Regions from separate parts of the Cytobacillus sp. FSL R7-0696 genome, predicted to be linked through region 3. Evidence: riboswitches for the same ligand, from Rfam matches in the RefSeq annotation. Region 3 holds a riboswitch; each other region holds the start of a gene.
The links. A riboswitch is a leader RNA that binds a small molecule or an ion and turns the genes downstream of it on or off. The one in region 3 is predicted to bind S-adenosylmethionine.
Positions count from the first base shown of each region.

Region 1: another riboswitch for S-adenosylmethionine. It lies ahead of MKX29_RS00665 (LLM class flavin-dependent oxidoreductase); the one in region 3 lies ahead of MKX29_RS20965 (phosphoadenylyl-sulfate reductase).
Region 2: another riboswitch for S-adenosylmethionine. It lies ahead of mtnK (S-methyl-5-thioribose kinase); the one in region 3 lies ahead of MKX29_RS20965 (phosphoadenylyl-sulfate reductase).

Region 1 covers NZ_JBBOWA010000001.1:133,327-136,607, forward strand. The annotation lists gene MKX29_RS00660 (MetQ/NlpA family ABC transporter substrate-binding protein) at 1-480, opposite strand, end outside; gene MKX29_RS00665 (LLM class flavin-dependent oxidoreductase) at 498-1,895, opposite strand; SAM riboswitch class I at 2,054-2,165, opposite strand; gene MKX29_RS00670 (fatty acid--CoA ligase family protein) at 2,227-3,281, opposite strand, start outside.
Region 2 covers NZ_JBBOWA010000001.1:554,760-558,040, forward strand. The annotation lists gene mtnA (S-methyl-5-thioribose-1-phosphate isomerase) at 1-756, opposite strand, end outside; gene mtnK (S-methyl-5-thioribose kinase) at 753-1,937, opposite strand; SAM riboswitch class I at 2,083-2,236, opposite strand; SAM riboswitch class I at 2,439-2,542, shown strand; gene MKX29_RS02855 (2,3-diketo-5-methylthiopentyl-1-phosphate enolase) at 2,641-3,281, shown strand, end outside.
Region 3 covers NZ_JBBOWA010000001.1:4,100,860-4,104,140, reverse strand. The annotation lists gene sat (sulfate adenylyltransferase) at 1-642, opposite strand, end outside; gene MKX29_RS20965 (phosphoadenylyl-sulfate reductase) at 659-1,378, opposite strand; SAM riboswitch class I at 1,543-1,647, opposite strand; gene MKX29_RS20960 (hydroxymethylglutaryl-CoA lyase) at 2,089-3,027, opposite strand; gene MKX29_RS20955 (CaiB/BaiF CoA transferase family protein) at 3,040-3,281, opposite strand, start outside.

The DNA of each region.
Region 1 (3,281 bases), 4.0 Mb from region 3:
TATATCATCTTTCAATTCTATTAAACCAGCATCACGCGCAACTGTTAATCCTCTCGCTAAGTTTGTAGGATCATTAGCAATGGCCATCGTGCTTCCATCTTTCACTTCTTCAAGGGAGTTGAATTTTTCTGAATAAATACCAATTGGAGCTGTAGGAACAGAAATAATATCTACTAGATCCATCCCTTTTTCAGTGTTAAAATTCTCTAAGTACACTTTATGTTGAAATAAATTACCATCCAAATCTCCACTATCTAAAGCAATATTCGGTTGAACATAATCATTAAATTCCTTTACTTCTACTTTGTACCCTTTTTCCTCAAGTAGTGGTGCTACACCTTGCTCAAGCATATCACTATAAGGAACTGTCGCCCCTAAGACCATCTCTTTCTTTTCTTCGCCGGATGAACCTGATGTCCCACATGCACTTAAAACAGTGCAACAAGTCAGTACAAAAAATAATAACCAAACTTTTCTCATACCCTTCACCTCTTATTTTAATTATTTATCTTTTCACCTTTACGATATTTACTTCCTGGATGACCACTCGGTAAAAGGGGCGAGCCATGAGTAAAAAGCTTTTCTCTTAACGTACCCTTTTTGTATTCCTTTTTATATAAACCACGTTCTTGTAGAATCGGAATAACAAGCTCAATAAAATCTTCCAAATCTGCTGGCGTTACTAAATGATTTAAATTAAAACCATCGACACCAGAGGCTTCAAACTGATATTGAATTTGGTCTGCTACTTCTGATGGATTGCCGACAATTATATTGTCTCTATCTAATCCTTCTAGTTTTGAAATCGCTTCTTTAATCGATAGTTTTTTCTTCGCATCTTTCGTTAATGAAGCAGCTTTATAATGCCCATGCTCTGTAGCTTTAAATTCAAATGGGTTATCTAACTCATCCTTTGTAAATTCCGCAACATTATAACCGCTTGCGCCCCCAAACTGTGCTTTCGCTGCATCTGCACTCCATAATTGGTTGTATTCAGCAAATTTCTCTTCCGCTTCTTCAGTTGTCTTACCTACGATGACTGTTAGGAAAGTGAATATTTTAATATCTTCCGGATTCCTGCCATATTCTTCCGCTTGTTTTCGAATATCCTCTGTATAATGTCTTACTCTTTCAGGTGTTGGCCCACCTACAAATACACATTCTGCATGTTTTGCTGCAAAAGCACGTCCTTTAGGAGAAGTCCCTGCTTGATATAAAACAGGTGTTCTTTGTTGTGACGGTTCTGTTAAATGCGGTCCTTCGACATCAAAATATTCTCCTTTATGGTGAATTTCATGGATTTTCTTACGGTCGATTAATACCCCTTGTTCTGTATCTTCTATTACTGCTCCATCTTCCCAGCTTGATTCCCACAGTTTATAAACGACATCCATATATTCATCGGCAATTTCATAACGCTTATCGTGTTTGATCATATCTTTGAAACCAAAATTTCTTGCTGCATTAGGAAGATAAGAAGTAACGATATTCCATGCCACTCTTCCTTTTGTCAAATGATCTAATGTGGAAAACCGTCTTGCCTGCCCAAAAGGTGGCTCATATGTTGTACTCACCGTTAATGCAAATGACAGATGCTCTGTCACTGCTGCCATAGCAGGGATGACAAACGCCCCATCATTAACAGGAAACTGTAATCCATCGTTAATTGAAGGTTCTTTACTTTCTTTATACGTATCATAAACACCTAATACATCCGCAAAAAAGACAGCATCGAATTTTCCCTTCTCGAGTGTTTTGGCTAATTCCATCCAATAATTAATATCTTTATAGGCACGATGTCGTTTGGAATCTTTATGCTTCCATAGCCCATGAGAATTGTGCATTGCACTTGTCATTTCAAAAGCATTCAATATCATTTGTTTTTTATAACTCATACTGCCATTACCTCCTCTAATACTTCTACAAAAGAAGCATAATAATGTATTTATCAATTGTGCTAAGAATGTTTATCGCTTTTGGTGGTCCAATCAGCCATAAAAAAACCTCTTCCAAAAAGGAAGAGGTAACGTACGCTCATAAATTTTTCATTCTCTTCCTATCTTTCAAGCTAAATGCTAGCTTGCTGGAATTGGCACAGTACTTGCAATGCTAAGTCTGTTGCCGAGGCTTCGTAGGGCCAGTCCCTCCACCTCTCTAGATAGTGGTTATTTAATTGATATAGTTACTCTAAAATATTTAGAATCTTTTGTCAACATGTTTTTTAACTTATGCTTCCTGATTTTCTAGTACCTTTTTCTTAAGAGCACGTCGCAGTATCTTTCCTGTTGTATTCTTCGGCAATTCTTCTAAAAATTCTATAGAGGAAGGAATTTTGTATTTGGCTAACTTTTCTTTACAATAAGTCAATAAATGTGCCTCTGTTAAATTTTCAGTTTTAGGTACAATATAGGCTAAAACTTTTTCTCCTGTATTCTGATCAGGTACACCTAAAACAGCCGCTTCTACAATGTCAGGATGGTCATAAAAAACCTCTTCTACTTCCCTTGGATACACATTATAGCCACCAACAATTATCATATCTTTCTTACGGTCAACAATGTAGAAGTATCCTTCTTCGTCCCTCTTAGCTAAGTCACCTGTATATAACCAATCTTCCTTTAAACAGGCAGATGTTTCTTCAGGCATTTTGTAATATCCTTTCATAACGTTAGGGCCTTTCACAACAAGCTCCCCTACTTCACCTACAGCGACCTCTTCTCCTAATTCATTAACTACTTTATTTTCAACATGAATAATAGATGTGCCAATCGACCCCGGTTTCCGTGGACGATCTAGTGGGTTAAAGCATGTGACCGGAGAAGCTTCTGATAAGCCATAGCCTTCAGAAATAACCACATTGAATTTCTTCTCAAAATTTTCTAACAATGCAACAGGAAGTGAAGCACCTCCAGAAATACATAATCTCATAGATTGGAAGACACCAGGGTTGCCTTCAGGATATTGATAAAGAAAATTATACATTGTAGGCACGCCGGCAAAAACAGTTGGCTTGTATTTTTCCGCTAAACGGAAAATTTCTTTCGGACTAAATTTAGGGTCTATTAAGATTGTTGCTCCACTTATCAGAGGTGCATTCAAAGCAACAGTTAAGCAAAACACGTGAAACATAGGTAAGGTTGTAATCACCGTGTCACGTTCATTAATTTGCAAATAGTCCGCGACATCACTCGCATTACTATACAGGTTACGATGAGTTAACATGGCTCCTTTAGGTTTGCCTGTTGTTCCTGATGTATAGAGTATAATCGCGACATCATCGG
Region 2 (3,281 bases), 3.5 Mb from region 3:
TTGCCATGTACCGATTTTATTCGCTGTATCTCCATTGCTGGCAATACGATCTGCCCCGACTATAATCGCTTCAATCCCCTTTGTTGCTATTGTATGAGCAGCCATATTATCAGTAATGACCGTTACATCCACATTGGACTGTTGAAGTTCCCAAGCAGTTAGGCGCGCTCCCTGAAGAACCGGTCTCGTTTCACAAGCATATACTTGAAAGTCAACACCCTTTTCCTTACCTAAATGAAACGGCGCTAGCGCTGTACCATATTTTCCCGTAGCAATCGTCCCCGCATTGCAAATCGTTAATACCTTATTCCTTCCATTCAATAGACTTAGTGCATTTTCGCCAATTTGCCGACAAATCTCCTCGTCTTCTTGATGTATTTGCTTTGCTTCTTGCTCCAAACTGATAATTGTCTCCTCTGTTGAATACAACGTTTCTATTACTTTCATCATTCGATCCAAAGCCCAGAACAAATTAACAGCTGTAGGTCTTGAACCCGCTAGATAAAGATAATCTTCATGAATTCTAAGATGGAAAGTTTCGATGTCGACACCTTCGTATTTTTTTGCAGCAATCGCTAAACCATAAGCAGCAGTTATTCCAATAGCTGGCGCCCCTCTCACTCTCAACTGAATAATTGCCTCAAAGACATCTTCAATGGTTTCGAGTTCTACCCATCTTGTTTGATGGGGTAATAAGGTTTGATCAAGAATTTTCAATCTACCATCTTGCCATTCAATTGGTGTTGGTATACTCATGATGTATACGCCTCCAGTTCCTTAAGAAGTTGCGAGATTGTTCCTATGTTTTTGCGATTAATAATCAAGGATGAACCTAATTGAATCGTTGCCTTTTTCACATATAATCTAATTGAACTATCTTCTATTCCATCAAGATCCTTCACATGAGACAATCCGATTGTTCTCCGAATTAATTCACATCCCACTACTCCGATAGCATCTTTAAATACTTTAGCTAGAAAAGATTCTAGAGCGCCTGGTACTTTCGTAAAAGGATGAACAACAGAATTTTCCCAAGCTTCTGAAAAATAATGAGAAAACACATCCCATACTTCTTCAATCTGTTGACGAATAACGATTCTATCGTTTCCGTTTCGTACAAGTACTTGGAAAATAAGATGGGCAATATATTGACCGACATCAAATCCAATCGGACCATAAAAGCCGAACTCAGGATCAATCACCTTCGTCTCACTCTTACTCGCAAATATACTCCCTGTATGTAGGTCACCATGTAGTAAGCTCTCTGCTTCTGTGAGAAAAGCATATTTTATTTTGGCTACTTCAAGCTTCAACTTGTCATTAGCCCATAGTTGCTGAACCACTTCAGCCAACTCAGCTTCAAAATCATTCGTTTCCACATCAAAAAATGGATCGGTGAATACTAAATCCTCAGTGATTTTACATAGTTCCGGATTTGAAAATTTAGCGACCAATTTCTTTTTCTCAAACGGATGAAGAGCAAAATCTGAAGTTGAAAACAATGTCTTTGCCAGGTACTCCCCAATATGAGCTGATAACTTCGGATAATGATCCCCTTGAATCAATCCGTCTCTTACAATTGTCAGATGGGAAAGATCCTCCATCACAGTTAATGCTAGCTCTTCATCTGTTGCTAGTACTGCTGGGAGGAGGTGAGGAACGAATTCACCATGCTTCTTAAGGACTTCTGCCTCCAGTTTTGCTCTTTTAAGTGTTAGTGGCCAGCTTTCTCCGACTACTTTTGCATAAGGGAGTGCTTGCTTAATAATTACACTTTTACGATTAGAAGTAATACGGTAAACATAATTCAAATTACCATCACCAATCTCTTCCACCGTTATTTTTTCATCCGGTAAAAACAGCTTTAAACTCTTCACGTATTCACACGCAGATTCCTCTGTCAAAGCGCGGTAACCTATATTTTCTAAAACAGCCATATCTCTTCCCCCTTATTTCTTTATTATCTGTGGCACAAAACAGGGGTGACTACATGAAGAGATGTAGTCGGACCTGCTTTGTCACTACAGAAACAAAAATGCCCCTTTCCAGTACAGAAAGAGGCATTCGTCATGACGATTTTGCCTCTCATCTTTCAGAATAACTTCTGAATGGAATTAGCACCGTGCCTTACATTAGGCGCAGAAATTCTCTAGCTGCGCCTCGTTTCACAACGATATTACGGTCGGTTGCTGGGTTTCATCGGGCCATATTTCCCTCCACCTGCTCTTGATAAGAGTATAAAAGATTCATTTTTTGAAATATCTTGAGCAAATACTAGCACCGATTATAAAAAAGTGTCAATCTTTTTTTAAAAAACTTTTCATCTTTTTAAAGATAAAGGAATTTTGTCATATAACGTAAAAAATTCTCTGTTGACAGATAAAACACCTGGTGACATAATACAATTGTGCAAAAATTTAAAACGATAATCATAAATTTTCTTATCAAGAGCAGGCGGAGGGACGAGCCCGATGAAGCCCGGCAACCGATTCTAAATGAACACGGTGCTAATTCTTGCAGCAATCATGCTGACAGATAAGGAGAAGGTTCTATCACTGCGAACTAACCCTCTTCTTATTGATTAAGAAGAGGGTTTTTTATTGTCAATGTAAATTCGAAATCATCAGGGAGGGTTCTCATATGGGAGATGTAATTGCAACTTATCAAGTATACGCAAGACCCGGTTCATTAGAGAAAAAAGCAGAGGATATCGCTTTAGGATTAACGATAGGCTCGTGGACAGCGTTACCATTACTTGAGCAAGAACAATTACTAAAACATAAAGGCAGAGTCACTGCACTACAAGAGTTTTATGATGATGAACATCCCAATCGATTCGGTGAAGTAAGGTGCGAAATTAGTATCGCCTACCCTACATATAATTTCACATTTGATATTCCAGCAATCTTAACAACCGTATTTGGAAAGTTATCTCTAGATGGTGAGGTAAAATTATTAAACCTAGAATTTGATAATGAGGATCTTTCTCGTTTTCCAGGACCAAAATTCGGTATAAAAAATATAAGATCGAAACTAAATACTCAAGACCGCCCATTACTTATGAGTATATTTAAAGGCATCATCGGCAGGGATATTCACTTCTTAAGAGAACAGTTAAGAGACCAGGCTATGGGAGGCGTTGATATTGTAAAAGATGATGAAATTCTTTTTGATGTCAACATCTCTTTTGAAGACAGAATTATCGCAGGTAAAGAAATACTAGATGAAGTCTATGAAAAGACTGGAAAAAGGACACATTATGCAGTCAATTTATCTGGGAG
Region 3 (3,281 bases):
TGGATTTACAAATAAGCCATCGACCGTCTCAAGCGCAGCTTTTTGAATATACTCATGCGCTCGGTGAATCGGATTACGCGTTTGGAAACCAACAATTGTTTCCCACCCCTTTTCTGCAAACAAAGCTCTTGTATCTTTTGGCTCTAACCAGACATCTGCAAATTCTTTCTTTTCCGTTTTTCTAATGAGGATGATTTCTCCAGCTACATAAATATTGCCTCTTTCAAAAAGTCGTTTGACCCCTGGATGGGCTTTATCTTTTGTACGATAGACCGATTGTGCTTCTGTTTCTAAATCAGGTTCGAACCACTCAGAAACAGTAATTACACCATAGGTAGTATTTTCTAAAACCAAACGGTATTGCTCCCCTTTTTGAAGTTGGGCAGCAATCGTAACATCAACAGGTAATGTGATGGGGATGGACCATATTGTCCCATCGCTTAATCTCATTTCATGAACGACAGATTCATAATCTTCTTTTCCTAGAAAGCCTATTAATGGACTAAATAATCCAACGGCTATTAGCTCTAAATCACTTAGTGCAACTTTGTCAATCTCTATCGACTTTGACACTTTAGAAAAATCAAATTCTGGCTCAAATCTTTGAATTAATGTTCCTCCATGTGGGCTAGGTATGCTCATCTGTTTACTCCTTTTTTTATGAATTAGTATGCAAGCCGCATTCTGTTTTCGTTAAGCCTTGCCAGCGGCCAGCACGGGAATCATCACCGCCACTAGCTGGTTGTGTACAGGGAAAACAACCAATGCTCGGATAATTTGCATCATGTAAGCTGTTATAAGGCAACTGCTTTTCTTTGATATAATCCCACACATCATCTATACGCCAATGAATAAGTGGGCAAATTTTGATATTAGTGAATTTCTCATCACGGTTTAAGAAATTTGTCTGTTTTCTTTCAGGTGATTGCTCGCGCCTAAGTCCAGATATCCAAGCTTTTTTTTCTTGCATTGCTTCTTGTAAAGGCAACACTTTACGTAATTGGCAACATTGATTCGGGTCGCTTTTCCATAATGCTGACCCATATTGTGTGGCTTGTTCATCCAATGTAAGCTTAGGTTTTTTCATCTCAATTTGAAGCGTAGGAAAACGTGATTTTATTTCCTCGATTACTTGGTATGTTTCAGGAAAGTGTAAATCGGTATCAAGAAAAACAATTCTGGCATCACTTTTTATTTGTGCGATGAGGTCAATTAGAACAATAGCTTCAGCACCGAAACTAGAAGCGTACACAATTTCCTCTTCGTCATATGTGCCATAAGCCCACTCTAGAACCTGTTTGGCTCCTTTCGTTGATTGATCAATAGCGAAGGTAGCAGAAATGTCTTTCCAGTTTTTATAAGAGAGCGGTTGATTCATTTAATCCCCCTTTTCCAATAAAAAAAGACGGCATTTCCTCCGTAAAAGGAAATGTCCGCCTTTAGTTGTCTAATCAGCGAATCTTATTATTTTTTTATTTATCACCTTCTTAAATAAAAAACACCTTTTCAAAGAGAAAAGGTGTAGGATGGAAAATTTTTGACACCTTATCTTTCAAAATGAATCAACATTTTGCTGGAATTAGCACCTTGCACTAAGCAGGTTGCCGGGTTTCATCGGGCCAGTCCCTCCACCTCTCTGGATAAGAAAATATTGGATAAGATAAATCCTAACATACTATCAATAAAAGTCAAGACAAAAATCTAATTTTTATGATTTGTCTGAATTATTTAACTGAAACTGATGAATATACATAAAGTTGAGAAAAAGTTTATTTTTTCTGAGAGCGTGTCCCAAATATCCTCATAAAAGAAATAACGTTTTATAAAGGGTGTAACTGCCGTTAAAGATTAGTTAAACATATAGTAAAAAAGATGGTGCGAGCTTCTTTTTTGATGGTCTCAATTGTTCTTTGATACTAAATCGAAAAACAATCATATTAGGAGAATTATATACTGCATTTACAACTAAAAGATTTCCTCCACAAGCTGCCCTAGAAATATTAATTACATAATACTTCTCACTTAGCTAAAAGTAAACTTTCAACCTACCTTCATTCTCTTAAAGTAGGATTAATAAGAATAAAAGCTTTATCCCAACTTTTCTTGTGTTTTTGGAGCCAGATGTAAGTCAGAACATTTACCAGCCTTCAAAATAAAACTATCAGAATATTCAGGATATTTAATTTCTAATTTTTTTCCTAGCTTAATGACTTTATCCAAATCTACACCCGTTGAAATACCCATCTCTTCAAAACCATGAATAAGGTCTTCAGAGGAGATATTTCCAGTGGCGTTTGGTGCATAAGGGCAGCCACCTAGTCCAGCAATCGAGCTATCAAAATCCCGAACACCCATTTCATAGCCTGCTATGGCATTGGCAAAAGCCATCCCTCTCGTATTATGCAAATGCAAGGAGAAGGATAATTCTGGGAATTTATTAGTGAGATGCCCAATAATGCGCTTAACTTTTACTGGATTTGCCATCCCTGTTGTATCAGCTAACGATAACTGATATATTCCCATATCTATATATCTTTTGCAAATCTCTTCAATTCTCACCAAAGGTACATCCCCTTCGTAAGGACATCCAAATATGACAGAAATGCTGCCTGATACACCCATAGAAGCTTCTGCTGCGCGTTTTACTAGCGGTTCAAAACCTTTCATTGCATCGAACGTTTTGCTATTAGCGTTACTGATACTGTGGGAATCTGTTGCTGAAAGCATTAGTTTTACTTTATCTACTTCTGCTTCAATCGCTCTTTCTAATCCTTGTAAATTCGGGACAAGCGCACGTAGTTTTACCCCTTGCTTGCGCTTAATTTTTTGCAGTACTTCAGCAGCGTCCGACAGCTGAGGAATCGCTTTTGGGTGAACAAAAGATGTGACCTCAATTTGCTTGAAACCGCAGTTAATCATTGAATTAATCCATTCGACCTTTTCTTCTGTAGGAATGATTTCTGCCAGACTTTGAAAGCCATCACGGGGGCAAACTTCAGAAATAATGACCTCTTCTTTCAAATTCATGTTTTTCCCTCCTTAGATTACGTTATTTTCTCTTAGGATCTCAATTTCTTCATCATTATAATCAAGAATGCCAGAAAGGATTTCCTCATTGTTCTCTCCCAAATCTGGACCTACATTACGAACAGCCCCAGGTGTCTCAGAGAATTTAGGGATGATACCAGGCATTTTTATTTTTCCTAGACGAGGGTGGTCGACCTCTATGATATTTTGTCGTTCTTTATAGTGAGTGTCTTCGAATATATCTTTAATACTAT